One region of the Actinoplanes hulinensis genome, then DNA from elsewhere that is predicted to be linked to it. Evidence: riboswitches for the same ligand, from Rfam matches in the RefSeq annotation. Region 1 holds a riboswitch; the other holds the start of a gene.

Region 1 (3,657 bases):
TCGACCATCCGCAGGCCGGCGGCCACGCGGGCGGCGTGCTGGTGGGTGCGGGCCGCGATGGCGCGCAGGCCGGCCGGGCCGTGGTAGACCGCGTACATGCTGGCCATGACGGCGAGCAGCACCTGCGCGGTGCAGATGTTGCTGGTCGCCTTCTCCCGGCGGATGTGCTGCTCACGGGTCTGCAGCGCCAGCCGGTAGGCCTGATCGCCGTCGGCGTCCTTCGAGACGCCGACCAGGCGCCCGGGCAGGGACCGCTCCAGGCCGTTGCGCACCGCCAGGTAACCGGCGTGCGGGCCACCGAACCCCAGCGGTACGCCGAAGCGCTGCGTGGTGCCGGCCGCGATGTCGGCGCCGATGTCCCCGGGCGAGCGCAGCAGGGTCAGCGCCAGCAGGTCGGCGGCGACCGTGACCAGGGCACCCTCGGCGTGGGCGGCCTCGACCAGGGCCGCGTGGTCCCGGACCTTGCCGGAGGCGCCCGGGTACTGCAGGTGCAGCCCGAAGTAGTCCTCCGGCAGCTCCGCGCCGCCGTCGAGGTCCACGAGGTGGATGACGATGCCGAGCGGTTCGGCACGGGTCCGCAGCACCGACAGCGTCTGCGGGAACGTGTCGGCGTCCACCGCGTACACGTTGCTCCTGCTCTTGGAGGCGCGGCGCGCGAGGGTCATCGCCTCGGCGACCGCCGTGGCCTCGTCGAGCATCGACGCGTTGGCCGTGGTCATCCCGGTCAGGTCGGTGACCATGGTCTGGAAGTTGAGCAGCGCCTCCAGGCGGCCCTGGCTGATCTCCGGCTGGTACGGCGTGTAGGCCGTGTACCACGCCGGGTTCTCCAGCACGTTCCGCTTGATCACCGCCGGGGTGACCGTGCCGTAGTAGCCGAGGCCGATCATCGGGGTGGCCACCACGTTGCGTCCCGCGATGCCGCGCAGCTCGGCGATCGCCTGCTCCTCGGAGATCCCGGCCGGCAGGTCGAGTGATCCGTCGAACCGGATGGACGAGGGGATCGCGGCGTCCATCAGCTCCTCGACCGAGCCGTACCCCACCGTCTTGAGCATGTGGGCCTGCTCGTCCGGGCCGGGGCCGATGTGCCGGGAAACGAACGGGGACGTCATGGGCGACTCCAGAGCGTGAGAAGGTCGAGGATCAACCTCCCCCTCTGTCATACCCACACCGCGGCATTTCAGAGTCGCCTGCCCACGCGGTCCTTTTGCCTGAAAGTTTCCGGGGAGGAGTTGCCTCTTCGGCGCCCAAAGGTCTCTCCCGCGTGCACCCCCAACCTACCAGCGCACATGGGTGGGTCCGGGAGCCCTAGGGTGTTCGATGTGACGTACTTCCCTGCCGCCGACCGCTACCGCGACATGATCTACCGCCGTGCTGGTCGCAGTGGCCTCAAGCTCCCCGCCATCAGCCTCGGCCTCTGGCACAACTTCGGTGACTCCCGCCCCGTCGACCGTCAGCGCGCCATCGTCCGCCGCGCCTTCGACCTCGGGGTCACCCACTTCGACCTGGCCAACAACTACGGGCCGCCGCCGGGCAGCGCGGAGACCAACTTCGGCGCCATCCTGAACACGGATCTCAAGCACCACCGCGACGAGCTGGTCATCTCGTCGAAGGCCGGCTACACCATGTGGGACGGCCCGTACGGCGACTGGGGCTCCCGCAAGTACCTGGTCTCGTCGCTGGACCAGTCGCTGAAGCGGATGGGCCTGGACTACGTCGACGTCTTCTACCACCACCGGCCCGACCCGGAGACCCCGCTCGAGGAGACGATGACCGCCCTGGACGCCATCGTGCGCTCCGGCAAGGCGCTCTACGTCGGCATCAGCAACTACCGGTCCGAGCAGGCCGCGCAGGCCGCCGACCTGCTGCGCGAGCTGGGCACGCCACTGCTGATCCACCAGCCGTCCTACTCGATCCTGAACCGGTGGATCGAGCACGACCGGCTGCTCGACACCCTCGAGGCGGCCGGGGCCGGGTGCATCGCGTTCAGCCCGCTCCAGCAGGGTCTGCTCACCGACCGTTACCTGACCGGCATCCCGGAGGACTCGCGGATCCGCACCAGCGTGTTCCTCAACGAGAGCGCCCTGGACAACCAGACGCTGGCTCGACTGCACACGCTCGACGACATCGCGAAGCGGCGCGGGCAGTCGCTGGCCCAGATGGCGCTGGCGTGGGCGCTGCGCGACGAGCGGATGACCAGCCTGATCATCGGCGCGTCGAGCGTCGAGCAACTGGAGAACAACGTCGCCGCCCTCGGCAGGATCGGCTTCGACCAGAGTGAGCTGGACGAAATCGACGCGACGGTGCTCGACCTGTAGACGTACGCTCCGGGCCCATGATCGAGCTCGTGCAACGGCACACGGCCCTCGCGGTCGTGGTCGGCTCCCGTGCCTATGGACTTCACCGGCCGGACTCCGACCACGACCGGCGGGGTGTGTTCGTGGCGCCGACCCGCGCCTTCTGGTCCCTGGACAAGCCGCCCACCCATCTGGACGGGCCGGCCGAGGAGCAGTTCTCGTGGGAGATCGAGCGGTTCTGCACGCTCGCGACGCAGGGCAACCCGACGGTGCTCGAGGTGCTGTGGTCGCCCCTCGTAACGGACAAGACCGTCGACGGTGACGCCCTCCTCGCGGTGAGAACCGCCTTCCTCTCCACCAGGGTGGCCGACACCTACGGCAGCTATGCGCGCGACCAGCTCGCCAAGGTGGCGTCCCGGCACGCCCGAACGGGGGAGATCAACTTCAAGCAGGCGATGCATATGATCCGCCTGCTTCTCGCCGGGGCGCACGTGCTGCGTACCGGGGAGGTCCTGGTCGACGTCACCCACCTGCGCGGCGAACTGCTCGCCGTGCGTAACGGCGACGTGCCGTGGCCGGACGTGGCCGCCTGGGCCGAGCGTTTGCAGGCCGACCTCACCGACGCGGCGGCCGGCACCGCGCTGCCGGAGAAGCCGGACCGCGACCGCATCGACCGGGTGCTCGTGGGCGTACGCGAAAGGAATCTGTAGACCGTGACCGTCGATGTCCCGTCGTGGGCCGGCGAGGCCGCCGCCTCCCTGCCCTATCCCCTGCTCTTCGCCACCGTGAGCGGGGCGCACCTCTACGGTTTCGCGTCGGTCGACTCGGATCTCGACCTGCGGGCCGCGCACGTACTGCCGCCCCAGGAGGTGGTCGGCCTGCGAACAGGTCCGGACACGCTCCAGAACAGCGGCGTCCGCGACGGCGTGGAACTCGACGTGGTCAGCCACGATCTGCTGAAGTTCGCGCGGCTGCTCAACAGCCGGAACGGGTACGTGCTGGAGCAACTGCTGTCTCCGCTCGTGGTCCTCACCTCGGAGGTGCACGCCGAGCTGATCTCCCTGGCCACGGGCATGATCACCAGCAATCACGCGCACCACTACCTGGGGTTCGCGGCCACCCAAAAACGGCTCTACCACAAGTCCGGGCATCTCAAGCCGGCGCTCTACACGCTGCGGGTGCTGCTCACCGGCATCCATCTGATGCGCACCGGCGAACTGGAGACCGACCTGGGCATTCTCGGTCAACGGTTGGCCTACGTGCCGGAGCTGATCGCCGCGAAACGCGAGGCCGAGCACGGACCCATGTCGGCGCGGGCGGCGGCCCATCTGGCCGCCGACGTCCCGGCGCTGCGCGCCGAGCT
Region 2 (3,657 bases), 240 kb from region 1:
CGGTGCAGAACCAGATCCACCTCGACCACCGGACCGTGCGGCAGCGGCAGCCGGCCCTCGGCGTGGATGCGGGCGGCCCGCTCGTCGGCGGTCGTCACGTCGACCGTCTCCGGATCGGCGCCGGTGAGCCCCAGCAGCACCGCCTTCGGCGTGCCGTGCCCGTGACCGGTGGCGCCCAGCGAGCCGAACAACTCGGCCCGTACCCGCGTCACCCCGTCGGCACCGGCCAGACGGTCGGCGAACATGCGTGCCGCCCGCATCGGGCCGACCGTGTGCGAACTGGACGGCCCGATCCCGACGGAGAACAGGTCGAAGACCGAGACCGTCATGACACGAGCGTCGTGTAGCCGGCCGCGTCCAGTAGCTCCGGGTCGCCGGTCACGCGGAGCCTGAACAGCCAGCCCGCGCCGTACGGATCGGTGTTGATCAGGCCGGGCTCGTCGCTCAGGGTGACGTTGACCTCGATGATCTCGCCGTCGGCGGGGGCGTAGACCTCGCTCACCGACTTCGTCGACTCGATCTCGCCGCACGGGTCACCGGCCTTGACCAGCGTGCCCGGCTCCGGAAGCTCGACGAACACGACATCGCCGAGCGCGTCGGCGGCGAACGCCGTCACACCGACCGTCGCCGGCGAGCCCTCGGTCAGCCACTCGTGGTCACGGCTGTAGCGCAGGTTCTCGGGGATCATGGTCGGCTCCTCAGCGGGTACGGCGGTAGAAGGGCAGGGCGACGACCTCGGCGTCGACCCGGGTGCCGCGGATGTCGACGGCGAGTTTCGTTCCCGGTTCGGCCAGAGCGGCCGTCACCTGGGCCATCGCCACCGGATGGCCGAGCGTGGGGGAGAGGGCGCCACTGGTCACCACACCCACATCCGTGCCCTCGTGCAGCACCCGGTAACCGGCCCGGGGCGCCCGGCGGCCCTCGGTCACCAGCCCGGCGAGCAGCGTCTCCGGACCCGCGGCGGCCACCGACCGCAGCGCCGCGGCGCCCACGAAGTCCGGCTTGTCCAGAGCCACCACCCGGCCCAGACCGGCATGGAACGGGGTCGAGCGCACCGACAGCTCGTGGCCGTACAGGGGCATCCCGGCCTCCAGGCGCAACGTGTCCCGGCAGGCCAGCCCGCACGGACGGGCCCCGCGGGCGGCCGCCCACTCCCAGATCGCCGCAGCGTCGCCGGCCGAGCAGTAGATCTCGAAACCGTCCTCGCCCGTGTAGCCGGTACGGGCCAGCAGCACCTCCCGGCCGTCCAGCCGGTCCGGGCGGATGCCGTAATAGGGCAGGTCGGCGCCGGTGCCGAGCACGTCCAGCGACATCGGGCCCTGCACCGCGATCAGGACACCGGGCTGTTCGCCGACGACGCGTACGTCGTACCCGTTGGAATGCTCACCCAGCATGGCCCGCACCACCGCGGCGTTGGCCGCGTTCGCCACCACCATGAACTCCCGCTCGGCCAGCCGGTAGACCACCAGGTCGTCGAGGACCCCGCCGTTGGTGTGGCACAGCATCGTGTACTTGGCGCGGCCCACCTTCACCGCCGACATCCGGCCGACCAGCGCCCAGTCGAGGAAAGCGGGATCGCCGGACACCCGGATCCGGCCCATGTGGCTCAGATCGAACAGGCCCGCGCCGTCCCGGACGGTGTGGTGCTCGGCCAGATCACTGCCGTAGCGCAGCGGCATCGACCAGCCGGCGAAATCGGTGAAGGCCGCGCCCAGGCGGGAATGGACGTCGAACAGCGCGGTGCGTCTCACGAAGGAGGCTCCTCGATAGCGGGTCGGCCTCCCTCGCTCTGTCATGGGGCCTGAGAGGTTCACCGCCGAGGCGGTTTGCACCGTGGGCGCGGACCGCTGGCGGCGGACCGACTTTCCAGAGTCGCCTGACCGGTCGCGGTACCTGAGCCTGAGAGATTCTGAGGGAGAAGTTGCTCCTTCGGCGCCCCGCCACCAGGGGTGGGGACTCTCCCGCGACGGTTGCAGCGGCGAAGTTTTCGGTTGTGTTCGCGAACCTATCCGGCCCCCGACGGGACGGTCAAGCCGGGGCAGCCGTGGCTGCGGAACCGGGGCCTGTAGCGCCGGGGACGAGGGCTTCGCACGGATCATCGAGACCATGCTCGTGGAGTTCCTGGTCGGCCCGTGGAAGCGCTACTGGACGCAGAACCGGTTGCCCTCGGTGTCGGCCAGCACCACGAACGGGGGCTCCCGATCGTTCGGCTCCGGGTAGTAGGGCCAGTCCACCCGCTGCGCGCCGAGCATCAGCAGACGGTCCACCTCGGCCTCGAGGTCACCGTCGGCCCGGATGTCGAAATGGATCCGCGGCTGCTCCTGGATCGGGGTCTCGCTCCGATCCATGGCGATCGGCGCGCCGGCGACACCGGGCGGCGGCTCGATCACGATCCAGTCGTCACCGGCCCAGCGGGGTGGGCGGCGCACGTACCCGAGAGCCCGCATCCAGAAGGCTCCGGCCCGTTCGCAATCCTGGACACCGAGGGAGATCTGCGCGATGACCGCCATGAACCCGATCCTAGGTAGGCAACATTCGTTGCTCTCGAAGGGAAAGGCAACGTATGTTGCTCCCATGTTGGATGAACTACGCCGCCTCACCGAGACGATCGCCGAGGCGGAGGCGCGCCGCACCCAGATCATCAACCGGCTCCGGCGGGAACACGCCGCCAGCTGGGACGAGATCGGCAAAGCCTGCGGCATGACCCGGCAGGGCGCCACCCGCCGCTGGTCCAGGACACTGCACGCCGGCTCCTTCGGCAGCGCCGCCGACGCCTATCATCGCGGCCGCCCGCCCTACCCGCGCTCCGCCGTCGAATGGTCCGTCCCCCGCCCGGCCCGCCGCGTCCTCGACCTGGGCGCGGGTACCGGAAAGCTCACCCAGCTGCTGATCGAGGCCGGTCTCGACGTGGTCGCCGTCGAACCGTCCGCCGAGATGCGCGACCAGCTCGCCGCCGTCGCCCCCAAGGCCGCGATCTTCGACGGCACCGCCGAACGGATCCCGCTTCCCGACGCCGACGTGGACGCCGTCGTCGCCGCCCAGGCCTGGCACTGGGTCGACCCGGCCCGCGCGATCCCCGAGGCGGCCCGCGTGCTGCGCCCCGGCGGCACGCTCAGCCTCCTCTGGAACATCCGCGACCACACCGAGGAGTGGATCGCCCTCCTCGACAACATCCTTCACCAGCACACCCGCCAGGAGATCGACACCAACCCCGTCATCGGTACGCCGTTCGCCGGCCTCGAACGCACCGAGATCCGCTGGCGGCACACCCTGAACCGGCAGGCGCTGCTGGACATGGTCGCCTCCCGCAGCTACGTGATCGTCCTGTCCGAGCCGGAGCGCCGCGACCTGCTGGCCGGCGTGGAGGACCTCCTCGACACCCATCCGACCACCCGCGGCCGTGACGAGATCACCATGCCGTACGTGACCCGCTGCACCCGGGCACGCCTCCATCCCTGAACGGGACCGGAAATCGCTGGCCCCGTTTCGCGGCGGAGGCCACCATGTCGGCGTGAAGCAGTACCGCAGCATCGACGACCCGCTCGACGGTGCCGCCGTCGTGGTCGCCGGTCTGTTCTCGGCCAGGGACAAGCGCTACGAGGAACGACTCGACGAACTCGCCACCCTGGCCGAGTCCCGCGGCAGCCGTGTGGTGGC

The links. Region 1 has a riboswitch for glycine ahead of gcvP (aminomethyl-transferring glycine dehydrogenase). Riboswitches for the same ligand answer to the same signal wherever they lie in the genome.
Region 2: linked by a shared signal. The riboswitch ahead of gcvT (glycine cleavage system aminomethyltransferase GcvT) and the one ahead of gcvP (aminomethyl-transferring glycine dehydrogenase) in region 1 are both predicted to bind glycine.

What each region holds. Positions count from the first base shown of each region.
Region 1 is NZ_JAHXZI010000009.1:96,383-100,039, reverse strand. It holds gene gcvP (aminomethyl-transferring glycine dehydrogenase) at 1-1,109, opposite strand, end outside; glycine riboswitch at 1,187-1,270, opposite strand; gene mgrA (L-glyceraldehyde 3-phosphate reductase) at 1,320-2,315, shown strand; gene KZ829_RS18250 (nucleotidyltransferase domain-containing protein) at 2,333-3,004, shown strand; gene KZ829_RS18245 (nucleotidyltransferase domain-containing protein) at 3,008-3,657, shown strand, end outside.
Region 2 is NZ_JAHXZI010000009.1:333,576-337,232, reverse strand. It holds gene KZ829_RS19530 (L-serine ammonia-lyase) at 1-329, opposite strand, end outside; gene gcvH (glycine cleavage system protein GcvH) at 326-688, opposite strand; gene gcvT (glycine cleavage system aminomethyltransferase GcvT) at 699-1,751, opposite strand; glycine riboswitch at 1,878-1,974, opposite strand; gene KZ829_RS19515 (VOC family protein) at 2,142-2,510, opposite strand; gene KZ829_RS19510 (class I SAM-dependent methyltransferase) at 2,575-3,459, shown strand; gene KZ829_RS44570 (HflX-like GTP-binding protein) at 3,512-3,657, shown strand, end outside.